3 regions of the Streptomyces sp. CG4 genome follow, and region 1 is predicted to be linked to each of the others. Evidence: riboswitches for the same ligand, from Rfam matches in the RefSeq annotation. Region 1 holds a riboswitch; each other region holds the start of a gene.

Region 1 (9,514 bases):
CCTGGTACGCCGATTCGTCGCCCTGCGGGCGGCGCGCGATCTGGTGGTTGAGCAGCCGTCCGCCGGGGACCAGCAGCCCGTACAGCCGGCGGGCGTACTCCAGATACGGTTCGGCGCCGACGTGTTCGGCCATGCCGATGGAGGAGATCGCGTCGAAGGGGCCGTCCTTGACGTCCCGGTAGTCCTGGACCCGGATCTCCACCCGGTCGGTCAGCCCCTCGTCGGCGACGCGCTTGCGGGCGTACGCCGCCTGCTCGTGCGAGAGCGTGACCCCGACGACGTTCACGCCGTGCTCACGGGCCGCGTGGATGGCCATCGAGCCCCAGCCGCAGCCGACGTCCAGCAGCCGCTGACCGGGCGTCAGGCCGAGCTTGGCGCAGATGAGTTCGAGCTTGTCGCGCTGGGCGTCCTCCAGCGTCGCGCCGTCCTCCCAATACGCGCAGGAGTACACCATGGACGGGCCGAGGACGATCTCGTAGAAGTCGTTGCCGACGTCGTAGTGGTGGCTGATGGCCTGCCTGTCGGTGCGCCGGGTGTGCAGCCGCCGGCGCGGCCTGCGCACCTCCTCGCGCGGCGGGGCGGGCGGGATCGGCGGCCCCGCCAGCCTCAGCAACTCGCGGACGGCGGCCCGTACGGCGGGGTCGCGCAGGCTCTCGACGACACCGCGAGCGTCGTCTCCGCGCTCCCACACCAGTCCCGCCAACGCGTCCAGCGCGGCGTACAGATCACCCTCGACGCCCAGGTCGCCGGAGACCCAGGCGCGGACGAGGCCCAGCTCGCCCGGCTTGAACAACATACGGCGCAGGGCGCGGCGGTTGCGTACGACGAGCGCCGGTGCGTCCGGCGGCCCGGCCTGAGATCCGTCCCAGGCCCGCAGCCGGACCGGGAGCGGGGCTCCCAGTACCTGCTCGGCAAGACTCCTCAGCCGCGACGCGGCGTCGGTCATGGCGCACACCTCCAAGACGACGATCCCGGATGCCGGTAATCACGTAAACACCGTCTGCTGCCATGCGCAGTCCCGCAAAGGAGTCACAACTCGGCAAAACAGCTGTATGTGACACGTAGATGGCGGCCCAGAACGCCGAAAGACCCCCTGCACCACGGATGGCAGGGGGTCTTCCGGCTGGATCAGCGACCGGTGCGGATCAGGAAGCCTTGGCCTTCGCCTCGGCCTTGCTCGCGGCGGCGACCGGCGCGGGCTTGGCCGCCTCGTAGAACTCCTCGCGCGGGTTCTCCATCGCGCCGAGGGACACGACCTCGCGCTTGAGGAACATGCCGAGCGTCCAGTCGGCGAAGACGCGGATCTTGCGGTTCCAGGTCGGCATCGCCATGCCGTGGTAGCCACGGTGCATGTACCAGGCGAGGCGGCCCTTGAGCTTGATCTTCATCTTGCCCATGACGATCATCGCCACGCCCTTGTGCAGGCCGAGACCGGCCACCGCACCCTTGTTGGCGTGCTCGTAGTCCTTCTGCGGGAACCCCCGCATGCCGGAGACCACGTTGTCGCCGAGGACCCGGGCCTGGCGCAGCGCGTGCTGGGCGTTCGGCGGGCACCAGGCGTTCTCGTTGCCCGCCTTGCGGCCGACGAGGTCCGGGACCTGCGCGTTGTCACCGGCGGCCCAGATGTAGTCCGTGCCCTTGACCTGGAGCGTGGGCTCGCAGTCGACGTGGCCGCGCGGGCCGAGGGGCAGACCGAAGCGGGCGAGGGCCGGGTTCGGCTTGACGCCGGCGGTCCACACGATCGTGTTGGAGTCGACCTCCAGGCCGTTCTTCAGCACGACGTGGCCGTCGACGCAGGAGTCCATGGAGGTGGAGAGGTAGATCTCCACGCCGCGGCCCTCAAGGTGCTCCTTGCCGTACTGGCCGAGCTTGGGGCCGACCTCGGGGAGGATCTTGTCGGCGGCGTCGACGAGAACGAAGCGCATGTCCTCACGGGACACGTTCTTGTAGTACTTGGCCGCGTCCCGGGCCATGTCCTCGACCTCGCCGATGGTCTCCGCACCCGCGAAGCCACCGCCGATGAAGACGAAGGTGAGCGCCTTGCGGCGGATCTCCTCGTCGGTCGTGGAGTCGGCCTTGTCCAGCTGCTCCAGCACGTGGTTGCGCAGGCCGATGGACTCCTCGATGCCCTTCATGCCGATGCCCTGCTCGGCGAGGCCGGGGATCGGGAAGGTACGGGAGACCGCGCCCATCGCGATGACGAGGTAGTCGAAGGGCAGCTCGTACGCCTCGCCCACCAGCGGGGCGATCGTGGCGACCTTGCGGTCCTGGTCGATGGTGGTGACCCGGCCGGTGAGGACCTCCGCCTTCGGCAGCACGCGTCGCAGCGGGACGACGACATGGCGAGGGGAGATGTTGCCGGCGGCGGCTTCGGGGAGGAAGGGCTGGTAGGTCATGTACGACCGGGGGTCGACGACCGTGACGGTCGCCTCGCCGTAGCGCATCTTCTTGAGAATGCGCCGAGCTGCGTACAGGCCTACGTACCCACCGCCTACTACGAGGATCCTGGGACGCTCCGTGGTGCTCATGCCATCGAGTATCCACCCGCTCCCAGGGGGTCGCTCGTGCGCCCCTTCACAAGGTCCGGTAGGGCCTGTGCTACACTCCGCGACTCGCGTGACGCAGATCATGACCGGCCAGGGGAACCACAGCCCCCTTTGAGTCGTTGTCAAGGCCGCGTGAGCTGCCCCTCTCGGTGCCGGGCGAAGACGTGAGCCGCCCGGAACACGGTCGCCGGAACGCGATCCGCAGGTGTGGTACGACCCCCATCTGAACATGTTCAACGGCCTCTTCGCCCCCCGAAAGGGCCAACGGGCCGCCTTCCGTACGCCGGCCGGACCGAAATCCTTGTGAAGAACTTCACGAAGTTTTCCGGCGCCGCGTCATCACGGAGCCCAAAAGAGCCCCCGGAGGGCGCTCAAACGTTATCCGACCTGCTCAGCCAGAGGCTACCCACAAGTAACAAATGAGAGCCGGGCAACAGCCCGCGCCGGGAAAAACCACCCGGACGGATCGTTGGACGCCGCATCGTTCACCCATCAGCCACACACCGCGCGATATCGGACACGAGCGCCCATAACGTGCAGGCATGAGCACTTCACAGACGGCCTCCAAGAAGGCCCTTTCGCGAATATGCGCGGTCAGCGCAGTCCTGAGCATCGCTCTTGCCACGGGGACGGCCACGGCCGCGTCCGCCATGGCGACGACGCCCACGTCCCACATCACCAGAGCGGCCGCCCCTGCCGGCGGCCATGGCGAAGACGACGACGACGGCAACAACGGGTGCATCGCCCTCATCGCCCTTCTCTGCTGACTGACGGCCGGCCCGGGCTCAGGCGACGGCCCCGGTTCCTCGTGGGAGGAACCGGGGCCGCTCCATGTCACCGTGGGTCAGCGGCCGCCCTTGCCCGCTTCCGCCTCTTCCGCCACCTTGAAGGCGATGCCGTCGAGGATGTCGTGCTCGCTCACCACGACCTCCGCCGCGCCGATCCGCTCCATGATCGCGAGCAGCACGAGGGCGCCCGCGCCGATGACGTCGACCCGGCCGGGGTGCATGGACGGGATCGCGGCGCGCTCGGCGTGCGTGGAGCGCAGCAGCCACTCGGTGATCTCGCGGACGCGGTCGTGCGAGATCCGGGAGTGGTGGATGCGCGCGGAGTCGTACTCGGGCAGCTCCTGGGCGATCGCCGAGATGGTGGTGACGGACCCGGCGAGGCCCACCAGGGTGTGCGCCTCGCGCAGCGGCACCGTCTGCTCCGCGAGGTCCAGGGCGGCCTCGATGTCGGCCCTTATCGCGGCGATCTGCTCCGCGGTGGGCGGGTCGGAGACCTTGCCGTCCCGCACCAGGTGACGTTCCGTCATCCGCACACAGCCGACGTCCACCGACCGCGCCGCCCGGACGTGCTCCTCGCCCACGACGAACTCGGTGGAGCCGCCGCCGATGTCCACGACGAGATACGGCTCGGTCATCTCGCCCGCCCGTCGCCCACCACCACCCTCAATCGAAGGGCGCTTCGCGCCCCCCTCGTTGTGTCCCGCCAGCTCTCTGGTCGCGCCGGTGAAGGAGAACTCGGCCTCCTGGTCGCCGCTGATGACCTCCGGCTCGACCCCGAGGATGTCCAGCACGCCGCGCACGAAGTCGTCCCGGTTCGAGGCGTCGCGGGAGGCGGAGGTGGCCACGAAGCGGAGCCGCTCGGCGCCGTGCTCCTTGATGATCTCCGCGTACTCGCGGCAGGCGGCGAAGGTCCGCTCCAGTGCCTCCGGAGCGAGCCGGCCGGTACGGTCGACCCCCTGGCCGAGCCGCACGATCGTCATCCGGCGGTCCAGATCGACGAGTTCACCGGTCTCGGGGTGCACATCGGCGACGAGCAACCGGATGGAGTTGGTGCCGCAGTCGATGGCGGCGACGCGGGTCATGGTCAAGCCCTTCTTCTCTCTGCTACTCGCCGGCGGCGTCTACTCGCAGGCGGCGTCGGCGCCGGGAACGACACACGCCCCCTTGGCCCACCACTCCGGCAGCATCGCGATCGCCTCGTCCCCGAGCGGGTTCACACCGGGCCCGGCGGCCAGCGAGTGGGCCACCAGGACATGCAGGCACTTCACCCGGTCCGGCATACCCCCGGCGCTCGGAAACCCCGTCAGCTCCTCGATCTCGTCCCGCCGCCGGATGTAGTCCTCATGCGCGGAGCGATACGCGGCGGCCAGCTCAGGATCCGTCTGCAGCCGCTCGGTCATCTCCTTCATCACGCCGTTCGCCTCCAGCGTGCCGATCGCGGAGGACGCCTTCGGGCAGGTGAGGTAGTACAGCGTCGGGAAGGGGGTGCCGTCGGGCAGCCGCGGCGCGGTCTCCACGACGTCCGGCTGGCCGCAGGGGCAGCGGTGCGCGATGGCCCGCAGGCCGCGGGGCGGACGGCCGAGCTGCTGCTTGAAGGCCTCGACGTCCGCATCGGTGGGCTCGGTGCGCGGGGTGGGCGGCGGGGGCGTTTGCATGACTGCTTCAGGTTGGCTTTCTATCGATTGCTACTGGTCGGAGGCGTCGGACTTGTCGACCCCGTCCCAGATGTTCGCGTACCAGGGCCGGTGGGCGGCCTTGAGGTCGTAGCGGGACTGCCTGGCCGTGCCCGGGTCGACGACGATGAACCCGGTCTCCCCGGGCATCACATAGTGCAGCCGGAGCCGGATCTGCTGCTCGGCGTAGGAGTCGTCCTGCCAGCGCGCCTTGAGGTCGCGCAGCTGCTCGACCCGCTTGCGGGCCTGCTCCTGCTGCCGCTGGAGGTCGGAGATCTGCGCGCGCTGGGTGACGTACTGCCGCATCGGATAGGCGAGCGCGACGATCATCGAGCACAGCACGAGCGCGAGCAGCGCCGCCCGGCCGGTGAGCCGGGAGCGGCGGTCCTGCCGCTTGCTCTGCGAGCGGTAGACCCGGGCCGCCGTCTGCTCGCCGAGCAGCCGCAGCCTGGTCGCGGTGGAGAACCGGTCCCGGTCCTTCACGGCCATGTCCCGCCTCCCCTTGTCCTGTGCGCTGCACACATCGTCCCGTGTACGGCACACGCGCGTACGTCCCCGCACACGGTACGGGACCGGGTACGGGGACGTACGTACGACTGGCTAAGCCTTACCCTCTACGGGCTCAGCCTTTGAAGCGCGGGAAGGCGCTGCGGCCTGCGTACACCGCGGCGTCGTCGAGGATCTCCTCGATGCGCAGCAGCTGGTTGTACTTGGCGACGCGCTCGGAGCGGGCCGGGGCGCCGGTCTTGATCTGGCCGCAGTTGGTGGCGACGGCCAGGTCGGCGATGGTGACGTCCTCGGTCTCGCCGGAGCGGTGGGACATCATGCACTTGTAGCCGTTGCGCTGGGCCAGCTCGACGGCGTCCAGGGTCTCGGTCAGCGAGCCGATCTGGTTGACCTTGACCAGCAGGGCGTTGGCGGTGCCCTCCTCGATGCCGCGGGCCAGGCGCTCCGGGTTGGTGACGAACAGGTCGTCGCCGACGAGCTGGACCTTGTCGCCGAGCTTGTCGGTGATGACCTTCCAGCCGGCCCAGTCGTCCTCGAACAGCGGGTCCTCGATGGAGACCAGCGGGTACGCGGCGACGAGCTCCTCGTAGTACTCGGTCATCTCGGCGGCCGAGCGGGACTTGCCCTCGAACTCGTACTTGCCGTCCTTGTAGAACTCGGACGCGGCGACGTCGAGCGCGAGCGCGATCTGCTCGCCGGGTACGTATCCGGCCTGCTTGATGGCCTCGATGATGAGGTCGAGGGCGGCGCGGTTGGACTCCAGGTTCGGGGCGAAGCCGCCCTCGTCGCCGAGGCCGGTGGACAGGCCCTTGTTCTTCAGGACCTTCTTCAGCGTGTGGTAGACCTCGGCGCCCCAGCGCAGGGCCTCGGAGAAGGACTCCGCGCCGATCGGGGCGATCATGAACTCCTGGATGTCCACGTTGGAGTCCGCGTGCGAGCCGCCGTTCAGGATGTTCATCATCGGCACCGGCAGCAGGTGCGCGTTCGGGCCGCCCAGGTAGCGGAAGAGCGGGAGGTCCGAGGCTTCGGAGGCGGCGTGGGCGACGGCGAGGGAGACGCCGAGGATGGCGTTGGCGCCGAGCGAGCCCTTGTTGTCGGTGGCGTCCAGGTCGAACATGGCCTGGTCGATCAGGCGCTGCTCGGTGGCGTCGTAGCCGACCAGCTCCGGGCCGATCTGCTCGATGACGGCGAGGACGGCCTTCTCGACGCCCTTGCCCTGGTAACGGTTGGAGTCACCGTCGCGCAGCTCGATGGCCTCGAAGGCACCGGTCGAGGCGCCGGACGGGACGGCGGCACGACCCGTGCTGCCGTCGTCGAGGCCGACCTCGACCTCGACCGTGGGGTTGCCTCGGGAGTCCAGGATTTCCCGGGCTACGACGACGTCGATGGACGGCACGAGCATCTCCTTCTTGGATGTGACGCTGGAAGTGCGAGGTGGTGTGCCTTACGGCTGTGCCTTGCGACTAGAGCCTAACCGTCTCCGGGGGATCGGCCACCGACCGACCGACCCGTGGATGGTGAGGGACATGCAGACGGTACCCATTGTTCACCGACGGAACAAATGGGGGCTCCGGTGATGCCGGGCTGAAGAGTGGGGAAACGGGGCGAGACACAAAAGACCCCGCCCCGGCGCGTACGGGGGAACACGCGCCGGGGCGGGGGGCCCGTGGGGACGGGGGGACCCTCACGGGAGCCTCAGTGTGGGGGGGTGGGGATGTGAGGGCGCTGCGGATCCGGCCGGAGCCGGATGTGTCACTTCAGGTGCAGCTGCTGGCCCGGGTAGATGAGGTTGGCGTCCTCGACGATGTCCTTGTTCAGCTGGAACAGCTTCTGCCAGCCGCCGGCCACGTGGTGCTTCTCGGCGATGGAGCTGAGGGTGTCACCCGTGACGACCTTGTACTCGCCGTCGCCCTTCTTGACCTTCTTGCCGGTCGGGGTGGTGACGGTCTTGCTCTTCGCCGGGGCCGTGCGCTCGGTGGAGCGGGTGGCGGCCTGCTGGTCGGTGGAGCGGGTGGTGGTGCCGGTGCCCTGGCTCGACGAGGTGGTGCTCGGGGCGGAGCCGTTGTAGGCGGCGCTCGACAGGCCCGTGCCGCAGACCGGCCAGGCGCCCTTGCCCTGCGCACCGAGGACCTTCTCGGCGACGGCGATCTGCTGCGCCTTGGTGGCCTGGTTGGCGGTCGAGGCGTAGGCGGTGCCGCCGTACGCGGCCCAGGTGGAGGCGGAGAACTGCAGGCCACCGTAGAAGCCGTTGCCGGTGTTGATGGACCAGTTGCCGCCGGACTCGCACTGGGCGACGGTGTCCCACTCGGAGGCGGTGGCGGCAGAAGCGTTGCCGGCCGCCATCAGCGGCGCGGCGACGGCGGCACCGGTGACACCGGCGAGCGCGACGACGCGGACAGCCTTGGACGGACGACGGTGCTTGCCCTTGCCGGAGAACAGCATGGAGATCCCCTCACCGACGCCTGCGAGGTGAGCTGTCGGGTTCGGGCCGGTTGAGTTGCCCGGCCGCACGCCCGCTGTCGCGGGCCTGCGGCTTCACCCCAAGCCGGTTCCGGCATCAACTGCCGGTTCCGGCGCCTACCTTGGGTCCCCCGCTCCTGCCTACGGCGCATGACGCGACGACTGTTCCCGGGCAACCGCTGGCAGGACTCGGCGTTGCGGATGCCGGGGCTCGTGGTGACGAGCGGTCCTGACCGTAGACAGGTGATCGGCGGAATTTCAAAGACGATCAGGGCTTCTGAGACTCATCCCACACTTTCGCCAAACCGGACATTAAGCGCGAAGTGGGGCGCCAACTGCCGTTATTCGGCGTCCTTTTCGCCCCCGACTTTCAGGGTCTGACCGGCGGTGATGTGGTTCGGGTCGGCCCCGATGACGTTCTTGTTGCCGTCATAGAGCGCGTGCCATCCGCCGTCGACGCCAAGGGAGTCGGCGATCGAGGCGAGGGAGTCGCCCTCGCGGACGGTGTACGTGTCCCGTTCGCGCCCGGCGTGACGGCCGGACTGTGCGTCGTTCTGACCGTTTGCCGCGCTTTCGTCCGCACTCCCGCCACGGTGACGTCCACCGCTGCTGAGCGCGCCGGTGTCAATCAGGCTCCAAGAGCCGTCGGACTGCCGGGAATTGTCCGACTCGTCCGCGCCGGGCGTCGCCGTGGGCGAGCCCTCGCTCCCTTGCCGGCTCCCGTCGCCGTTCGAGTCGGACTTGTGAGCCTTGTCATCCTTGTCGGACTTGGGGGTGCTCGCACCTGTGGAGCCGTCGGTCGCCTCCGGGGTCCCGGTGGCGTCCTTGCCCGGGGTCGAGCCGGGGGCCGGCGTGGCGCTCGCGCCGGACGAGGAGGAGCCGGAGGCATCCGAACCGGGGGAATCCGAACCGGATCCGGAGCCCGAGCCCGAGCCTGCGCCCGACTCGGAGCCGGTGCCGGACGTGGAGCCGGTGCCGGAGCCGGAACTGGAACCGGAACTCGACCCGGGCGAGGACGAGTCCGCCAGACCGGACGGGCCGGAGCCGCCGGCGGAGCCGGACCCGTCACTCGCGCCACCCGACCCACCGGAGCCGCTGACGCCGGGGTCCACGTCGACCGAACCGGAGTGGGAGGTCAGACCGGCGGTCAGCGCACACATGGCCCATGGCGTGGTGCCCTGGTCGGCGAGGATCTTCTCGGCGACGGCGATCTGCTGGGAGCGGCTGGCCTGGTCGGCGCTGTCGGCGTACTGCGTGCCGCCGTACTTGTCCCAGTCGTCCTGCGAGATCTGCAGTCCGCCGTAGTACCCGTTCCCGCTGTTCGCGCTCCAGGAGCCGCCGCTCTCGCACTGGGCGACCCTGTCCCATGTGGTGCCGTCGGCCGCGTTGGCGTTCGCGGCGCCGAGCAGCGGGATGGCGATCGCGGAGCCGGTCACTCCGGCCGCGACGAGGAGGGCCGGAGCCTGACGGGGGCGACGGTGACGACCGTTCCCGGAGAGCATGCGGATGCCTTTCGTGCGACAGCGGGACCGGCGCGGCG
Region 2 (9,514 bases), 630 kb from region 1:
CGCTCCGTACAGGCCTGCGGAGAGCGCGGCGACGCGGACACGCGCACAGTCCGGGAGGCGGGCATCGCCTCCCGGACCGGTCCGCCACCCGCGGGGATGAAGGTGGCGGTGTCCCCCAGCCCACTGGATCCAGTACAGCGGGCCGACCCACGCAAGAGCCATGGAACCGCTCCCCCGGTGGCCGGAGAAGAGCGCACGGACGGGCGCACGGCCACACGGGCGGGGGCACGCGGCGACAAGCCGTGCACGGTGCGTACAGGACCGGACTTCCGTACGGACCACAATCCCGCCATCCGGAACAATGCCCCTTAACGCTTGGGATGCGGCGAACTACGCTGGGTTTACGAATGCCGCGTGGTTATGCCAGCGCGGCAGCCGTCTGTGTCGAGGGGTGGCGCATGTCCAGGGAGCAACGCGGGCCGAACGAAAAGCTCGGCGCCGTTCTCGCCCTCGCGGGAATCAGCAACGCAGGACTCGCACGACGCGTCAACGACCTTGGCGCACAACGCGGGTTGACTCTTCGCTACGACAAAACCTCCGTGGCGCGCTGGGTGTCGAAGGGGATGGTGCCGCAGGGCGCGGCGCCGCACCTCATCGCGGCCGCCATCGGACAGAAGCTCGGCCGCCCGGTGCCGCTCCACGAGATCGGCCTGGCGGACGCGGATCCCGCCCCCGAAGTGGGCCTCGCCTTCCCCAGAGACGTAGGGCAGGCGGTGAAGTCGGCGACGGAGCTGTACCGTCTCGACCTCGCCGGGCGCCGGGCCGGCTCCGGCGGCATCTGGCAGTCGCTCGCCGGATCGTTCGCAGTGAGCGCATACGCAACGCCTGCCTCACGCTGGCTGATAACCCCCGCCGACAGCTCGGTCGCGCGGGAGGCGGGCTCCGCCGAGGGCTCCGGCGCACCGATCAAAGTCGGCCACAGTGATGTACAGAAGCTGCGGGAGGCCGCCGAGGACGCCCGGCGCTGGGACTCCAAGTACGGCGGCGGGGACTGGCGTTCGTCGATGGTGCCGGAGTGCCTGCGGGTGGAGGCGGCGCCGCTGCTGCTCGCCTCCTACTCCGACGAAGTGGGCCGTGCGCTCTTCGGGGCCTCCGCCGAACTCACCCGGCTCGCCGGGTGGATGGCCTTCGACACCGGCCAGCAGGAGGCCGCGCAGCGGTACTACATCCAGGCGCTGCGGCTCGCGCGCGCGGCGGCGGACGTGCCGCTCGGGGGCTATGTGCTCGCCTCCATGTCGCTCCAGGCGACGTATCGCGGCTTCGGCGACGAAGGGGTCGACCTGGCGCAGGCCGCGCTGGAGCGGAACCGGGGGCTGGCGACGGCCCGCACGATGAGTTTCTTCCGGCTGGTGGAAGCGCGGGCACACGCGCGTGCGGGCGATGCGCAGGCGGCGGGTGCGGCACTGAAGGCGGCGGAGGGGTGGCTCGAGCGATCCCGGGAGGGCGACAACGATCCTTCTTGGCTTGGTTTTTATGGCTATGACCGGTTTGCCGCCGATGCGGCCGAGTGCTACCGGGATCTGAAGGCGCCCCGGCAGGTGCGGCGCTTCACCGAGCAGGCGCTGTCGAAGCCGACCGAGGAGTTCGTGCGCTCGCACGGACTGCGGCTGGTGGTGTCGGCCGTCGCCGAGCTGGAGTCCGGGAATCTGGACGCCGCGTGCGAGCAGGGGGTGCGGGCCGTGGAGGTGGCCGGGCGGATCTCCTCGGCCCGGACGACCGAGTATGTGAAGGATCTGCTGCACCGGCTGGAGCCGTACGGCGACGAGCCGCGGGTGGTGGAGCTGCGGGAGCGGGCCAGGCCCCTGCTGATGGCCCCGGCATGAGAACCGTCACCGCCTGCGTTTGAAGGCATTGTCAGTGGCGCAGTGCACTATCGAGGTGGGAGGTGGTGCAGGTGCCGGTCGAGGCGTACGACTGTGATGTGCTCGTGATCGGTGGGGGGATCGTCGGGCTGTCCACGGCGTATGCGATCACCCGGGCCGCACCGGGCACACGGGTGACCGTGCTGGAGAAGGAACCGGGCCCGGCCCGGCACCAGACGGGCCGCAACAGCGGGGTCATCCACAGCGGGATCTATTACAAGCCGGGCTCGCTCAAGGCGCGGTATGCCGTGCGGGGCGCCGCCGAGATGGTGAAGTTCTGCGCCGAGTACGGCATCGCGCACGCCGTCACCGGCAAGCTGATCGTCGCCACGGAGCGGGAGGAGCTGCCCCGGCTGCACGCCCTCGTGCAGCGCGGGCGGGAGAACGGCATTCCGGTGCGGGAGCTGGGCCCCGCCCAGATCGGGGAGTACGAGCCGGAGGTCCGGGGACTGGCGGCCATACATGTCGGCACGACCGGCGTGTGCGACTTCGTGGGCGTCGCGCGCCAGCTGGCGCAGGCCTCGGGGGCGGAGATCCGGTACGGCGCGCGGGTCGTCCGGGTGGACCGGCGGCCGGAGCGGGGCGTGGCCGTGCTCACCGCCGGCGGCGAGATCGTCCGCGCCCGCGTGCTGGTGAACTGCGCCGGGCTGTACTGCGACGAGCTGGCGCGGCTGACCGGGGACGAGCCCGGGGTCCGGATCGTGCCGTTCCGCGGTGAGTACTACGAGCTGGCGAGGCCCGAGCTCGTGCGGGGGCTGGTGTATCCGGTGCCGGATCCGGCGTTCCCGTTCCTCGGGGTGCATCTGACCCGGGGCATCGACGGGGGTGTGCACATCGGACCCAACGCGGTGCCGGCGCTGGCCCGGGAGGGGTACGGCTGGGGGGTCGTACGCCCCCGGGAGCTGGCCGGGACCGTGGCCTGGCCGGGGTCGTGGGCGATCGCCCGGCGGCACTGGAGATACGGCGCCGGGGAGCTGCACCGCTCGCTGTCGAAGGGGGCGTTTCTGGAGGCCGTGCGGAGGCTGTTGCCCGGGGTCGAGGGCGACGACCTGGTGCGGGCCCCGGCCGGGGTGCGGGCGCAGGCGGTGTTGCGGGACGGGACCCTGGTGGACGACTTCCTGATCCGGGAGGGGAGCCGGGCGGTGCACGTGCTCAACGCACCGTCTCCGGCGGCTACAGCTTCGCTGCCGATCGGCAGGGAGATCGGGCGTCGGGTGCTGGACATGCTCGGCTCGCTGTAGGCGTCGTACGGCCGGAAGGGCACCCTCGTAGAGCGCCGTAAAATCGGAAGCACTGTGTCTGACTTCCTCAACGCCACCGAAGCTCCCGAAGCCCCCGCGTCGGCCCCCCACGCCCCAGGTGTCTCCGTTCGGCATACCCGGGCCAAGGGGGAGCCGCGGTTTCCGGACGGGCCCAAGGCGGATCCCGCCGGGTCGCACTTCGAGCGGCGGATCCGGAGTTTTCAGCCGCGGCGGAGCCGGGTGACCGCGGGGCAGGCCGATGCGTTGCAGCGGCTGTGGCCCCAGTGGGGGCTCGACATCGACGGGCAGCAGGTCATCGATCTCGGTGAGCTGTTCGGGAACGACAAGCCCGTCGTGCTGGAGATCGGCTTCGGGATGGGCGAGGCCACCGCGCAGATGGCCGCCGGGGCCCCGGACACCAACATCCTCGCCGTCGACGTGCACACACCGGGTCAGGGGAATCTGCTGAACCTCGCCGACCGGAAGGGGCTGGCGAACGTCCGGGTCGGCAACGGCGACGCGATCATCCTGCTCCGGGAGATGCTCACCCCCGACGCGCTCGACGGGCTGCGGGTGTACTTCCCGGACCCCTGGCCCAAGAAGCGGCATCACAAGCGGCGGCTCATCCAGCCCGAGTTCCTGACGCTGGCCGCGACCCGGCTGAAGCCCGGTGCGCTCGTGCACTGCGCGACCGACTGGGAGCCGTACGCCGAGCAGATGCTGGAGGTGCTCACCGCGCACCCCGACTTCGAGAACACACAGGCGGACGGCGGTTTCGCGCCGCGCCCCGAGTTCCGGCCGCTGACCCGTTTCGAGGGTCAGGGACTGGACAAGGGACATGTGGTGAACGATCTGCTGTTCCGTCGCGTACCGCACCAGGACCGATCACGCGAACCGCACCAGGGCTGATAAACCGCTCCAGCCCCTCGTCCCGTCACCGTTAGGGTCGATGCCGTGGCCACCAGTCCTCCGTTTCCGACGTATCCCCCGGGCCCCGAGGGCCTGGTGCTCCGCCATCCGCACTGGTGGCAGCGCAGGTGGGTGCGGTACGGGGCGCTGATCACGCTGCTGGCGCTGTCCGGTCTGGTCATCCTCGCGCTGGTGCGCCGGCAGACCGGTACCGAGGGGTTTCTCGTCGGGATCGGGCTGGCCATGCTGCCCGTGCCCTGGCTCATAGCCGCCTTCCGCTGGCTGGACCGGGTGGCGCCGGGCCCCTGGCGGAATCTGATCTTCGCCTTCGCCTGGGGCGCGTGCGCGGCCGCGCTGATAGCGATCGTCGCCAACAGTTTCGCGACCAAGTGGATAGCCACCGCCACCGCCGATCCGGCCAGTGCGAACACCCTCGGCGCCACCGTGATAGCGCCCATCGTGGAGGAGTCCGCCAAGGCCGCGGCCGTCCTGCTCGTCTTCCTCTTCCGCCGACGCGACTTCACCGGGATCGTGGACGGGGTGGTGATAGCGGGGATCACCGCCACCGGGTTCGCGTTCACCGAGAACATCCTCTACCTGGGTACGGCCTTCGGGACCGACCAGCTCACCGGCGACGGCGGCATCGCCTCCGTCACCGCCGCCACCTTCTTCGTGCGCATCGTGATGTCCCCGTTCGCGCACCCCCTGTTCACCACCCTCACCGGCCTCGGCTTCGGCATCTCCGCGCTCTCCGCCGAGCGCCAGCGCGTCCGGCGGGTGCTGCTGCCGCTGTGCGGTCTGCTGCTCGCGATGAGCATGCACGCCTTCTGGAACGGTTCCTCCACCTTCGGCGAGTTCGGGTTCTTCGCCGTCTACGGCGCGTTCATGGTGCCCGTGTTCGGGCTGCTGACCTGGCTCGCGATCTGGACGCGGCAGCGGGAGCTGCGGACCGTGCGGGAGGAGCTGCCGGCGTATGTGCTGGCCGGGTGGCTGGGGCCGGCCGAGCCGTTCGCGCTCGGGTCGATGGCGGCGCGGCGGACGGCCCGCGACTACGCCCGGCACCACCACGGCCGGACGGCGGCGCGGGCGGTGGCGCAGTACGAGGCGTACGCCACGTCGCTCGCGTTTCTGCGGCGCCGGGGGCGCCAGGGGAAGGCCGGGGCCGACTTCGTCGTACGGGAGCGGGAGCTGCTGGACGAGCTGTGGAAGCGGCGGGACACGGCCCGGACCGCATTGGAGTATGCGGCCCGGGCGGCCGCGCCGGCCTGGCCGGTGCACGCGGCACCAGTGGCGACGGCGTGGCCGGGGTACGGATATCCGGCGGCGCCCTACTCCGTGTACAACCCGTACCGGTCGTAGCCCTCCGGGTCGCCGATAGTCCGGCACCGCCGGAACACGCCGTCGCGGCGGAAAGGTGACCTACGGGTGCCTTACGCCGACGCCTCCGTCAGGCTCGCCGCCTCCTCGTCCGTCAGCTTCAGGTCCGCCGCCGCCAGCAGAGCCGGGAGCTGGTCGACGGTGCGGGCCGAGGCGATCGGGGCGGTGATGGTCGGCTGGGCGGCCAGCCAGGCGAGGGCGACCGTGGCGACGGGGGCGTCGTGCGCGGCGGCGATCTCGTCCAGGGCCGCGAGGACCTTGTGGCCGCGCTCGGAGTCCGCGTACTGCTGGGCCCGGTTCGCGCGGGCGCTGTCGACCGTCGCGCCGGGGCGGTACTTGCCGGTCAGGAAGCCCGCGGCGAGCGAGAAGTAGGGCACCGCGGACAGGCCCTCCTTGGCGGCCAGGTCCTGCAGCGGGCCCTCGTAGGTGTCGCGGGAGACCAGGTTGTAGTGCGGCTGGAGGGCGACATAGCGGGCCAGGCCCTCGCGGTCGGAGAAGTCGAGGGAGGCCTTGAGGCGCTCGGGGCTGATGTTGGAGGCGGCGATGTGCCGGACCTTGCCGGCCTTCACCAGCTCGTCGAGGGCGCCGATGATCTCCTCGACCGGCACCTCGGGCTGGTCGAAGTGGGTGTAGTAGAGGTCGATGTAGTCGGTGTCCAGACGGCGCAGGGAGGCGTCGGCGGCGGCCTTGATGTTGGCGGCGGACAGGCCCTGGTACTCGGGGTGCTGGCTGACCTTGGTGGCGATGACGACGCGGTCCCGGTTGCCGCGCGCCTTGACCCACTTGCCGATGATCGTCTCCGACTCGCCGCCCTTGTTGCCCTCGATCCAGGCGGTGTAGGAGTCGGCGGTGTCGACGAAGTTGCCGCCCGCCGCCGCGTAGGCGTCGAGGACGGCGAAGGAGGTCTCCTCGTCGGCGGTCCAGCCGAAGACGTTGCCGCCGAGGCAGAGCGGGAAGACCTCGAGGTCGGAAGAGCCGAGTGTGCGCAAAGACGTCATGTTCCACATCAACGCCGACGGTGGATGATCTCATTCCGCCGCCGGCGTCGCGTTCACACGCATGCCATGGTCAGGGGTTGAGGCCCTTGTCGCGCAGCCACGGCGCCGGGTCGATGGCGGACGCCTGGCCGTTCGGGTGGACCTCCAGGTGGAGGTGCGGGCCGGTGACGTTGCCGGTGGCGCCGATGCGGCCGATGACATCGCCGGTGGAGACCTTCTGGCCGACCGAGACGTTGATCGAGGACTGGTGGCAGAACCACAGCTCGGTGCCGTCGTCCAGGGTCAGGATGGTGCGGTAGCCGTAGGCGCCGGCCCAGCCGGCCTCGGTGATCGTGCCGCTGTGGACGGCCTTGATGAGGGTGCCGGTGGGGGCGGCGAAGTCGAGACCGGTGTGGTAGCCGGAGGACCACATCGCGCCGGGCTGACCGAAGGTGCCGGTGATCGTGTACGAGACGACGGGCAGCTGGTACTGCTTGGCCAGCTCCGCCAGCCGCTTGGCCTCGGCCGCCTGCTCGGCGTCGGCCTCCGCCTTCTGCTTGGCGGCGGCAGCCTTGGCCGCGGCCTCCTTCTCCGCCTTGGCCGCCGCGTCGGCGGTCTGCTTCTCGGCGGCGGCGGTGGCCTTGCTGTCGGCCTTGCTCTGCTGATGCTCGGCCTGGGCCATGATCCGGTTGCGCAGGGCCTCGCCGGCATCGCCGCTGTCACCGCTGTCGGTGGTCACGCCGACCTTGCTGAGCCCGGTGGCGGTGGCCTGGTGCTGGTGGGCGGAGTCCTCGCCGAAGAAGTGGGTCACCGAGTCGGGCAGGGATATGGAGACCGGCGGCTTGCCGGTGTTGGCGCTGGCCATGCCGCCCGCGCCGACGGCGGCCATCACACCGACGCCGAGGACGGTGGAGCTGCGCGCGAATCCGCCGCGCTGCTTGGCGACGCGGTGCCGGCCGCGGACGGGGTTGAGGGATTCCTCGGTGGGGTTCCACTCCTCCCAGGGGCCCTCCTCCGCACGGTAGGCGCCGTAGCCGAAGGTATCCGGCTCGGCTTGCGCGGGCTCGAACGGGGCTTCTGGGGCGGGCCGGTTGGACGCCACTCGGGCGTGCTCCTTTCCTTCCTCCGCCTACCGGGTTAGCTGACGGGTTCGGAGCAGGAAGGTCTCCTACGCGCGTATACCGGGCGTGGACTCGACGAGTTCACGTCAGTATGCGCGTGATTCACCCCAAGGTGGTGGTTCCCCGGTTCCCTTACGGGATTCGGCGCGTGCGCACGGAGCCGCCTCTTGTGACGGCTGGGACGACCGCGCTGCGTTATCGAACGTTAATAGACCTCAGAGTCACTTTCCAAGCCGTTCGGCTTGATCATTAACGCTTTCCAGTGGGGACTTACCGGTCACGACCGCTGCAAATCGGGCGAGTTGGTCGCCGTTCAGGAGTATCCGGGTTTTTGATGGTGTCTCAGATGTTATGCGGAGGGCGGTCGTCCGGTCACCGTGGGTGAAGACGATCAGGGCCCGACCGCGGGGCGGCCGGGGCGAGGAGGACATGCCGCGGTTAACCGGTGTGCAAGCTGTCCTGCGCATGGCGTACACTGGAGTCACAACGACGCGGGGTGGAGCAGCTCGGTAGCTCGCTGGGCTCATAACCCAGAGGTCGCAGGTTCAAATCCTGTCCCCGCTACTGAAGGCCCAGGGCCCGGAAACCAATGGTTTCCGGGCCCTGGGTGTTTTCACCGGCCCTGAGCATCCTCCGGGCGCGTCACTCCACCAGATGCCTGTTCGGCGCCTTGGCCTGCTCCTCGCACTCCGGCAGTACGACCACCTCGGCGCCCCCCTTCACCAGCACCCCGGTCCCGTCGGCCGCGTCCACGAACGTGTCCGGCTCCTGCCACGCCGTGACCACCCGCCGTACCCCCGCCCGGAGGATCAGCTCGGAGCACGGCGCGGGGCGGGAGGCGCGCCGGGCGCACGGCTCCAGGCTGCTGTAGACGGTGGCGGTGGCCAGCCGCGGGTCCGCCGGGTCGAGCTTGGCCAGCGCCGCCTCCTCGGCGTGGACCACGGGGTCGGCCCCCTCGCGCGAGTGGCCACGGGCCAGCTCCGTACCGTCGGCGGCGACCACCACCGCACCCACGCTGAACGCCGTGGGCGAGGGCGGGCACAGCGCGGCGAGTTCGCAGGCGGTGCGCAGCCAGTGGCGGTCGGCGGCGGTGGGGAGCGGCCCGGTGCCGGGGGCCGTGGGCTCGTAGCGCATGAGGACCACGTCCTCGATCCGGCGGGTCTCGGTCAGCCGCAGCCGGCCGGACTGGTAGCCGCCCGGGCCGAACAGGCGGGGCGCGGCCGGGTCGCCGACGAACAGCGGGGCGAGGACCAGCTGCAGCTCGTCGGCGAGGCCCTGCCGCAGCAGCTGGGTGTGGACCGTGCCGCCGCCCTCGACCATCAGCCGCCGTACGCCGCGCACGTCGTGCAGGTGGGACAGCACGGCGCGCCAGTCGAGCTCGGGGCCGAGCGGGACGACGTCGGCGGTGCCGCCGAGGCGGCGGGTGGCTTGCTCGGCACCCTGGTCGGTCGTGTAGACGAGCTTGTCGCCGCCGGTGTGCCAGAACTTTGCGTCGGGGTCGAGGGCACCGGTGGCGGTGACGGTCACCTTCAGCGGATACTCCGACCGGCCCTCCCGGAGGCGGGCCGCGCGGCGCTCGGCGGAGTTGACCAGCAGCCGCGGGTTGTCGGCGCGGATGGTGCCGGCGCCGATGAGGATGGCGTCGACCGAGGCCCGTACCGCGTCGACCCGGTCGAAGTCGGCCGGACTGGACAGCAGCAGCCGCTCGGGGCCGGTGTCGTCCAGGTAGCCGTCGAGGGAGACGGCGGCGGACAGCAGCACGTACGGGTACGGCATCGGCGTGCTCTCCCTGGGAAGTGGCGAAGTCGGCCTTGGTTCAAGTTTGAAACAAACCTACACTGGCGGCATGACGACCCGCTGGCTCACCCCCGAGGAGCAGCGCGCCTGGCGCGCGTATCTCGCCGCGACGCACCTCCTGGAGGACGCGATCGACCGACAGCTCCAGCAGGACGCCGGCATGCCGCACCTGTTCTACTCCGTGCTGGCCAATCTGTCCGACGCGCCCGACCGGCGGCTGCGCATGACCG
Region 3 (9,514 bases), 3.2 Mb from region 1:
ACCGATCAGCCGCGCGGCCCCCTTCTCGTCGATGTCCTCGTACTCGGGCACCTTCCCCGGGTCCATGGCCTCCCGCCGCCACTGCCCGTACCGCACGGCTTCGGCCAGCGCCCGCACGGCCCGCTCGGCGGCGGGGTAGGCGGGGATGAGCCGGGTGCCGTCCCGGAGAGGTTCGAGCGGAGCCGGGAGTGGGGCAGGGTGGGCACCGCCGCCGGTGCCGGAGGCCCGCTGGGCGGCCTGTGGTGCCGTACTCGCCGCGGCCGACAACGCCTCCGCGAGCCCGCCGAGCTCCACATGCACCACCAGCACCGGCTTCCCCGGCACGGCCGCGGCAGCCGACCGCAGCGCCTCCGCCAGCTCCGCGTCCCCCGGCGACGCTTCCCCGATGGCAGGGATCGCCGTCACCACGACGGAGTCGCACGTGTCGTCGGCCAACGCCCGCGCCAGCGCCCCGTGGAAGTCCGCCGCCGTCGCCCCCGTCGTCAGATCCAGTGGCCGCGCCGGCCGCAATCCCTCCGCCAGACACCGGTCGTACGTCAGCACGCCCAGCGACTCGGAGTTGCCGAGGATCGCCACCCTCGGCCCCGCCGGCAGCGGCTGCCGCGCGAGCAGCAACCCCGCGTCGACCAGCTCGGTGATCGTGTCGACCCGGATCACCCCGGCCTGCCGCAGCAGCGCGGAGACGATGGCGTGCGGCAGCCGGGTCGCCCGTACCGCGTGTCCCTGGGGCACGGAACCGACGCCCTGCACCACGACCAGCGGCTTCGCCGCCGCCGTCCGCCGGGCGAGGCGGGCGAACTTGCGGGGGTTGCCGATGGACTCCAGGTACATGAGGACGACGTCGGTCTCGGGGTCGTCGTACCAGTACTGGAGGACGTCGTTGCCGGAGACGTCCGCGCGGTTGCCGGCGGACACGAAGGTGGACACGCCCGTGACCCCCGTGACCCCTCCCCCGCGCCGGTGCAGCCGGGACAGCAGGGCGATGCCGATGGCGCCGGACTGGGCGAACATCCCGATGCGGCCGGGGCGCGGCATCTCCGGGGCCAGGGAGGCGTTGAGCCGGACGTCCGCCGAGGTGTTGATGACCCCGAAGGCGTTCGGGCCGATGATCCGCATGCCGTAGGCGCGCGCCTGCTGCACGAGCGCCCGCTGCCGCTCGCGCCCCTCGGGCCCGCTCTCGGCGTATCCGGAGGAGAGCACGACGAGCCCCTGCACCCCGTGTTCACCGCACTCGGCGACCGCACCGGGCACGTACTCGGCCGGTACGGCGACGACGGCGAGGTCGACGGGGTCCTCGACGTCCCGCACGGACCGGTACGCCCGCACCCCGTCGACCTCCTTGAGGTCCCCGGGGAATGCCTTGTTCACGGCGTGCAGCCGGCCGCCGTAACCGGCGTCCCGGATGTTGCCGAGGACGCTGCGGCCGACCCCGCCGGGGGCGCGGCCGACGCCGATGACCGCCACCGAGCCGGGCGCGAGCAGCCGTCGCACCGAGCGGGCCTCGGCGCGCTGTTCCCGTGCGCGCTGGACGGCGAGGGAGCGGTCGGTGGGTTCGAGGTCGAACTCCAGGCGGACGACGCCGTCCTCGAAGCTGCGCTGCTGGGTGTAGCCGGCGTCCGTGAACACCTTGATCATCTTGGAGTTGGCGGGCAGCACCTCGGCGGCGAAGCGACGGATGCCGCGCTCGCGGGCGACGGCCGCGATGTGTTCCAGCAGGGCGGAGGCGACCCCGCGGCCCTGGTGCGCGTCCTGCACCAGGAAGGCGACCTCGGCCTCGTCGGCGGGCGCGGAGGCGGGCAGGCCGTCGGCGCCGATGCGGTCGTAGCGTACGGTGGCGATGAACTCGCCGCCGATGGTGGCCGCGAGTCCCACCCGGTCCACAAAGTCGTGGTGCGTGAAGCGGTGGACGTCCTTGGCGGACAGGCGTGGGTACGGCGCGAAGAAGCGGTAGTACTTCGACTCGTCCGAGACCTGCTCGTAGAAGCTGACCAGGCGGTCGGCGTCATCAACGGTGATGGGCCGGATGCGCGCGGTGCCTCCGTCGCGCAGCACCACGTCCGCCTCCCAGTGGGCGGGGTACTCGCGCCGGTCCTGCCGGTCCGCCGGGGTCTGCATGGGCCCCAGAGTACGGCTCGCGTCCGACAACGGCGCGGGGCAGTCTGTGGAGGACGGAAGTCGGATCGAGGCCGCGGTCCGACGCCGCACCGGGACAGGACGAAGGTCCGATCCGGGCATGCTTCACGATATGGGAAACTGGTCTAGACAACCCTGAAGACTGAAGGGCAGCAACACATGGCTGAGCGCCGCGTCAACGTCGGCTGGGCCGAGGGCCTCCACGCCCGCCCCGCCTCCATCTTCGTCCGAGCCGCCACGGCCGCAGGCGTCCCGGTGACGATCGCCAAGGCTGACGGCAACCCCGTCAACGCGGCCTCCATGCTGGCCGTCCTGGGCCTGGGTGCCCAGGGTGGCGAGGAGATCGTCCTCGCCTCCGAAGCCGAGGGCGCGGACATCGCCCTGGACCGTCTGGCGAAGCTGGTGGCCGAAGGCCTCGAGGAACTGCCCGAGACGGTCTGAGTAAGCGCACCTGAATGCCGGAGCCGCGGTGCCCTTTTCGGGCGGCGCGGCTCCGGTGTTTCCGGGCTCATTGCGTGCACACCGGAATTAGGGCAACGGAAATACACCGCGCCGAATAACCCCGCCTCTTTGTATACGGCGCGCGTGTTAATGCCGGAGGCCCGACATGTTTACGGCGTGTTGCGAAGTCCTCACACGTTCTGTACCCCCGGGAAATCGCAGCCTGTGCGCGCCGGTCGCACGCTCGGCGTGCAGCGCCATGACCGCCCGCGCACGCTCGCCGTCGCCGCGCGCCACCGCGTCGACGATGGCGCCGTGCTCCGCCCAGGACTCCGCCGGGCTCGGCGACGCCTCCACGGTGTACATCCAGGCGATCTTGTGGCGCAGCTGGGTGAGCATCGCGGTCAGCGAAGGGCTGCAGGAGGCCTGGGCGAGCGTCTCGTGAAACCAGCCGCCGAGTGAGCGCAGATCCTCGCTGTGCCCCCGCCTGGCCCGCTCCTGGCCCAGCCTGACCAGGCCGCGCAGCACCTTCAGATGGGCCTCCGTGCGCCGCTGTGCGGCCCGGGCGGCCCCGAGCGGCTCCAGGAGCATGCGCATCTCCAGCAGGTCGGCGGCCTCCTGCTCGGTCGGCTCGGCCACGCACGCGCCCGCGTGCCGGCGGGTCACCACGAAGCCCTCGGCCTCCAGGGTGCGCAGGGCCTCGCGGACGGGAACGCGCGAGACGCCGTAGCGGCGGGCCAGGACTTCCTCGGTGAGGCGGCCGCCGCGCACGTGGACACCGGCGACGATGTCGTCCCGGATCGCCGTGCACACCGAGTGCGCCGGAATACGCATGACCGACCTCCGCCTTAATCCCCGTGAAACGTCGACGATGGACGCGTGTTCCGTGACTCTATTCCAATGCGTCGGAATTTCCGACGGCGGGTCGGATTCCATGGATATTTTTTGGTCAGCGGGCACGGCCCACACCGCGCAAAACGGCGAAAGCCCCGGCTCGGTGAGCCGGGGCCGCGGAAACCGGGCGCGCCGGGCCCTGGGGGCCGCACACGCGGAGGGGCCGGCGGAGGGGTCAGACGTTCACGCCGTGCTCGCGGAGGTAGGCGACGGGGTCGACGTCCGAGCCGTAGTCGGGGGTCGTACGGGCCTCGAAGTGGAGGTGCGGGCCGGTGACGTTGCCGGTCGCGCCGGACAGGGCGATCTGCTGACCCGGGGTCACCTGCTGGCCGGCCGAGACGCCGATGGACGACAGATGGCCGTACTGGGTGTACATGCCGTCGGCCATCCGGATCACGATCTGGTTGCCGTACGCCCCGCCCCAGCCGGTGGAGACCACCGTGCCGGAGCCGACCGCGTGGACCGGCGTGCCGGTCGCCGCGTGGAAGTCGATACCGGTGTGCGAGCCGGAGGACCACAGGGAGCTGCTGACCTTGTAGCCCGTGGAGACGTACGAGTCGGCTATCGGGGCGACGAAGGCGTTCAGCCGCTCGCGCTCGGCCTCGCGGGCGGCGCGAGCCTTGGCCGCGCGCTCCTGCTGGGCCTTCTCCGCCGCCGCCTCGGCCGCGGCCGCCTCGGCCGCCTTCCGCTCGGCGGCCCGCTTCTGGGCGGCGGCCTGCGCGTCGATCTGCGCGGCGATGTCGTCGCCGACGGTGATCACCGGGGTGAGGCCGGTCTGCTCGGCGGAGTTCTCGGCGGCGAACGCCGGGGCGGCCGCGAGGGAGCCGATGACACCGGTGGTGGTGAGGGCCGCGATACCGGCCGCCTGAGCGGTGGTGCGCTTGACCCGGCCGGGCTTGCGATGCTTCCCGGTGGCGCACATGAACGCCATGAAGTGGCTGGTCCTTTCCTTCCCTCTCGCCTACCGGGTTAGCTGACGGGTTCGGAGCAGGAAGGTCTCCTACGGGCCCCTCGCTGCCGCGCGGGCGCCCGATTCACCCCAGGGACGGTGGGTCCCCGGCTCCCCTGGCTCGCGCCGTACGGGGACTCGGCGATGGCTGTCCGGTGCCGCGGGTGCGGCGCACTGCCTGACGAACAGCCCGGTCGACGCTACGGAAACGCGCCTTCCAAACCCAAACCGAACCAGGTTTTTGTAGCGCATCCCACAGGGCAGACAGGCAACCTCCGCCGCAAATCGGGCATCTGGAGAAGGGAGTGGAACAACAGGGGCCCTGACGACCCGTAGGTCGTCAGGGCCCCACGCGTGCGTGCCGCTACTCGGCCGGCACGACGGTCACTTCACCGATGCCGAGCGCCTCCACCGGCGCCTTGATCTCGGAGGCGTCACCGACGAGGACGGTGACCAGCCGGTCCACCGGGAAGGCGTTCACGACGGCCGCCGTGGCCTCCACCGTGCCCGTCGCCGCCAGTTGCTGATACAGCGTCGCCTGGAAGTCGTCGGGCAGGTGCTGTTCGACCTGGTCGGCCAGCGTGCTCGCGACGGCCGCCGCGGTCTCGTACTTCAGCGGCGCCACCCCGACGAGGTTCTGCACGGCCACGTCCCGCTCCGCGTCGGTCAGACCGTCCGCGGCGAGGGTGCGCAGCACCTTCCACAGGTCGTCCAGCGCGGGGCCGGTGTTGGGGGTGTCCACGGAGCCGCTGATGGCCAGCATCGAGGCGCCCGAGCCGTCCGGGGCAGAGCGCAGGACCTGCCCGAACGCGCGCACACCGTAGGTGTAGCCCTTCTCCTCGCGCAGGACGCGGTCCAGACGGGAGGTGAGGGTGCCGCCGAGGCAGTAGGTGCCCAGCACCTGGGCGGGCCACACCCGGTCGTGCCGGTCGCGGCCGACGCGGCCGATGAGCAGCTGCGTCTGGACGGCGCCGGGGCGGTCCACGATGACCACGCGCCCGGTGTCGTCGGCGGTCACCGGCGGCACGGGCCGCGGCTCGCCCGGGGTGCCGCTCCAGGCGCCCAGGGTGTCGCCGAGCAGGGCGTCCAGGTCGATACCGGTGAGGTCGCCGACCACGACCGCGGTGGCCGTGGCGGGGCGCACATACCGGTCGTAGAAGGCGCGTACGGCGGTGGCGTCGATCTTCTCGACCGTCTCCTCGGTGCCCTGGCGCGGGCGCGACATGCGCGAGGCCGCCGGGAACAGCTCCTTGGAGAGCTCCTTGGCGGCGCGGCGGGAGGGGTTGGCCAGCTCGTGCGGGATCTCGTCCAGGCGGTTGCGGACCAGCCGCTCGACCTCGCTCTCGGCGAACGCGGGCGCGCGCAGGGCATCGGCGAGCAGGCCGAGGCCCTTGGCCAGGCGGGAGGCCGGGACCTCCAGGCTGAGCCGGACGCCCGGGTGGTCGGCGTGCGCGTCCAGCGTGGCGCCCGCGCGCTCCAGCTCGGCGGCGAACTCCTCGGCGGAGTGCTTGTCGGTGCCCTCGGAGAAGGCCCGCGCCATGATCGTGCCGACGCCGTCCAGGCCGGCCGGCTCGGCGTCCAGGGGCGCGTCCAGCAGCACCTCGACGGCGACGACCTGCTGGCCGGGGCGGTGGCAGCGCAGCACCGTCAGGCCGTTGTCGAGCGCGGCGCGCTCCGGGGCCGGGAACGCCCACGGCTTGGCCTCGCCGGGCTGCGGCTGGGGGTGGAAGTCCATGGTGGCGAGCTCGGTCACTTGGCCGTCTCCTCGTTCTCGTTGGCGGCCTCTACGGTCGCTTCCTGCTCCGGGTCCTCGCCGCGCCCCGCTTCCTCGGTGTGCTCGGCGGAATCGGCGGACAGCGGCTCGTAGACGAGGACCGCGCGGTTGTCGGGACGCAGGCGGGCCTTGGCGACCTCCTGGACCTCCTCGGGGGTCACCTCCAGGACGCGCTTGACGGCGGTGAGGGCGAGCTGCGGGTCGCCGAACAGGACGGCGAACCGGCACAGTTCGTCGGCGCGGCCGGCGACCGTGCCGAGCCGGTCCAGCCACTCGCGCTCCAACTGGGCCTGGGCGCGCTCCATTTCCTCGGGCGTGGGGCCCTCCTCGGCGAACCGGGCCAGCTCCTCGTCGATGGCGGTCTCGATGACCGGCACCTCGACGTCACCGGAGGTCTTCACGTCCAGCCAGCCCATCGAGGGCGCACCGGCGAGGCGCAGCAGGCCGAAGCCGGCCGCGACGGCCGTACGGTCGCGGCGCACCAGCCGGTTGTACAGGCGGGAGGACTCGCCGCCGCCGAGGACGGTCAGGGCCAGGTCGGCCGCGTCGCACGCGCGCGTGCCGTCCTGCGGGAGCCGGTAGGCGGCCATCAGGGCGCGCGCCGGGACCTCCTCGACGACGACCTCGCGCTTCTGCTCGCCGATGACGTCCGGCAGGGCGCCGTCGCGCGGCGCGGGCTTGCCGTCGTGGGACGGGATCGATCCGAAGTACTTCTCGATCCAGGCGAGGGTCTGCACGGGGTCGATGTCGCCGACCACGGAGAGGACCGCGTTGTTCGGCGCGTAGTAGGTGCGGAAGAACCGGCGGGCGTCCTCCAGGGTGGCCGCGTCCAGGTCCGCCATCGAGCCGATCGGCGTGTGGTGGTAGGGGTGGCCCTCCGGGTACGACAGGCCGGTCAGCTTCTCGAAGGCGGTGCCGTAGGGCACGTTGTCGTAGCGTTGGCGCCGCTCGTTCTTGACGACGTCCCGCTGGTTCTCCATGGACTCGTCGTCCAGGGCGGCCAGCAGCGAGCCCATCCGGTCGGCCTCCAGCCAGAGCGCGAGCTCCAGCTGGTGGGCGGGCATGGTCTCGAAGTAGTTGGTGCGCTCGAAGCTGGTGGTGCCGTTGAGCGAGCCGCCGGCGCCCTGCACCAGCTCGAAGTGGCCGTTGCCCTTGACCTGCGCCGAGCCCTGGAACATCAAGTGCTCGAAAAGGTGAGCCAGGCCGGTACGCCCCTTGACTTCGTGGCGGGAGCCGACGTCGTACCAGAGGCAGACCGCCGCCACCGGGGTCAGGTGGTCCTCGGAGAGCACCACGCGCAGACCGTTGGCCAGGCGGTGCTCGGTCGCTGTCAGGCCCCCGGAGCCTGCCTCGGCTGTGGTCGTGTGACCCATGGGCATGTACGTCCCTTCGCGAGCGGAGGCGGTTGTGCAAACCGCGGTTTTCCTGCCGTTCCTGCCACTGTATGCAACGTGTGGGGGGCCTCGGCGAAGTTCCCGCGGGACGTACGCCCACAGCGGATCCCGTAGCCTGCCCCGAACCCGCCCGGAGGTGCCGGGAAGCCCGCCGGGACCGGGTCGTGGCACGGGTTGTCAGTGCCTCGGTCCACAATGGTCCGCGTCAGATCCATCAAACGCTTCAGTAGCAAGGAGCCGGCAGCGATGGCCCGCCGCAGCACGAAGACCCCGCCGCCCGACGATTCGTACGAGGAGAAGATCCTCGACATCGACGTCGTGGACGAGATGCGTGGCTCCTACCTCGAGTACGCGTACTCGGTCATCTACTCGCGCGCCCTGCCGGACGCCCGTGACGGTCTCAAGCCGGTGCACCGCCGGATCGTCTACCAGATGAACGAGATGGGTGTCCGCCCGGACCGCGCCTATGTGAAGTGCGCGCGTGTCGTCGGCGAGGTCATGGGCAAGCTGCACCCGCACGGCGACGCTTCGATCTACGACGCCCTGGTGCGCATGGCCCAGCCCTTCTCCATGCGCGTGCCGCTGGTCGACGGCCACGGCAACTTCGGCTCGCTGGGCAACGACGACCCGCCGGCCGCCATGCGGTACACCGAGTGCCGGATGGCCGAGGCGACGAGCCTGATGACCGAGTCGATCGACGAGGACACGGTCGACTTCGCGCCCAACTACGACGGCCAGGAGCAGGAGCCGGTGGCGCTGCCCGCCGCCTTCCCGAACCTGCTGGTGAACGGCTCCTCGGGCATCGCGGTCGGCATGGCGACGAACATGCCGCCGCACAACCTGAGCGAGGTCATCGCGGCCGCCCGCCATCTGATCCGGTACCCGAACGCGGACCTGGACGCGCTGATGAAGCACGTCCCCGGCCCCGACCTGCCCACCGGCGGCCGGATCGTCGGCCTGGACGGCATCCGCGACGCGTACGCGAACGGCCGCGGCACCTTCAAGATGCGCGCGACGGTGTCGGTGGAGACCGTGACCGCCCGCCGCAAGGGCCTGGTCGTCACCGAACTGCCCTTCACGGTCGGCCCCGAGAAGGTCATCGCGAAGATCAAGGACATGGTCAACGCGAAGAAGATCCAGGGCATCGCCGACGTCAAGGACCTCACCGACCGCGAGCACGGCCTGCGTCTGGTCATCGAGGTCAAGAACGGCTTCGTGCCGGAGGCGATCCTGGAGCAGCTGTACAAGCTGACCCCGATGGAGGAGACCTTCGGCATCAACAACGTGGCGCTGGTCGACGGCCAGCCGCTCACGCTGGGACTGAAGGAGCTGCTGGAGGTCTACCTCGACCACCGCTTCGACGTCGTCCGGCGCCGCAGCGAGTACCGCCGCGGCAAGCGCCGCGACCGGCTGCACCTGGTCGAGGGCCTGCTCACCGCGCTGGTCGACATCGACGAGGTCATCCGGCTGATCCGGTCCAGCGAGAACTCCGCGCAGGCCAAGGAGCGCCTGATGGAGCGCTTCTCGCTGAGCGACGTGCAGACGCAGTACATCCTCGACACGCCGCTGCGCCGGCTCACCAAGTACGACCGCATCGAGCTGGAGGCGGAGAAGGACAAGCTGACCGCGGAGATCGCGGAGCTGACCCGGATCCTGGAGTCCGACGCGGAGCTGCGCAAGCTGGTCTCGGCGGAACTGGCCGCCGTGGCCAAGAAGTTCGGCACCGACCGGCGTACGGTCCTGCTGGAGTCCGGGGGCGCCCCGGTGGCCGCCGTGCCGCTGCAGGTCGCCGACGACCCGTGCCGGGTGCTGCTGTCCTCGACGGGTCTGCTGGCCCGTACGGCGACCGGCGAGCCGTTCCCGGAGCAGGCGGACGGCAGGCGCGTCAAGCACGACGTGATCGTCTCCGCCGTCCCGGCGACCGCGCGC

What was found. Region 1 has a riboswitch for cyclic di-AMP ahead of AB5L52_RS26365 (transglycosylase family protein). Riboswitches for the same ligand answer to the same signal wherever they lie in the genome.
Positions count from the first base shown of each region.
Region 2: linked by a shared signal. The riboswitch ahead of AB5L52_RS23310 (M23 family metallopeptidase) and the one ahead of AB5L52_RS26365 (transglycosylase family protein) in region 1 are both predicted to bind cyclic di-AMP.
Region 3: linked by a shared signal. The riboswitch ahead of AB5L52_RS11780 (M23 family metallopeptidase) and the one ahead of AB5L52_RS26365 (transglycosylase family protein) in region 1 are both predicted to bind cyclic di-AMP.

Region 1 covers NZ_CP163525.1:5,773,595-5,783,108, reverse strand. The annotation lists gene AB5L52_RS26400 (class I SAM-dependent methyltransferase) at 1-946, opposite strand, end outside; gene AB5L52_RS26395 (NAD(P)/FAD-dependent oxidoreductase) at 1,146-2,528, opposite strand; gene AB5L52_RS26390 (hypothetical protein) at 3,089-3,313, shown strand; gene AB5L52_RS26385 (exopolyphosphatase) at 3,391-4,416, opposite strand; gene AB5L52_RS26380 (DUF501 domain-containing protein) at 4,456-4,989, opposite strand; gene AB5L52_RS26375 (septum formation initiator family protein) at 5,020-5,496, opposite strand; gene eno (phosphopyruvate hydratase) at 5,630-6,916, opposite strand; gene AB5L52_RS26365 (transglycosylase family protein) at 7,267-7,956, opposite strand; cyclic di-AMP (ydaO/yuaA leader) riboswitch at 7,959-8,133, opposite strand; gene AB5L52_RS26360 (transglycosylase family protein) at 8,316-9,476, opposite strand.
Region 2 covers NZ_CP163525.1:5,140,858-5,150,371, reverse strand. The annotation lists gene AB5L52_RS23335 (MFS transporter) at 399-1,823, shown strand; gene lhgO (L-2-hydroxyglutarate oxidase) at 1,886-3,103, shown strand; gene trmB (tRNA (guanosine(46)-N7)-methyltransferase TrmB) at 3,158-4,012, shown strand; gene AB5L52_RS23320 (PrsW family intramembrane metalloprotease) at 4,058-5,371, shown strand; gene AB5L52_RS23315 (aldo/keto reductase) at 5,443-6,387, opposite strand; gene AB5L52_RS23310 (M23 family metallopeptidase) at 6,458-7,468, opposite strand; cyclic di-AMP (ydaO/yuaA leader) riboswitch at 7,476-7,644, opposite strand; tRNA gene AB5L52_RS23305 (tRNA-Met) at 7,978-8,051, shown strand; gene AB5L52_RS23300 (dihydrofolate reductase family protein) at 8,130-9,263, opposite strand; gene AB5L52_RS23295 (MarR family transcriptional regulator) at 9,334-9,514, shown strand, end outside.
Region 3 covers NZ_CP163525.1:2,587,849-2,597,362, forward strand. The annotation lists gene AB5L52_RS11765 (GNAT family N-acetyltransferase) at 1-2,115, opposite strand, end outside; gene AB5L52_RS11770 (HPr family phosphocarrier protein) at 2,293-2,574, shown strand; gene AB5L52_RS11775 (GntR family transcriptional regulator) at 2,722-3,408, opposite strand; gene AB5L52_RS11780 (M23 family metallopeptidase) at 3,644-4,399, opposite strand; cyclic di-AMP (ydaO/yuaA leader) riboswitch at 4,412-4,571, opposite strand; gene AB5L52_RS11785 (M16 family metallopeptidase) at 4,782-6,170, opposite strand; gene AB5L52_RS11790 (pitrilysin family protein) at 6,167-7,570, opposite strand; gene AB5L52_RS11795 (DNA topoisomerase IV subunit A) at 7,832-9,514, shown strand, end outside.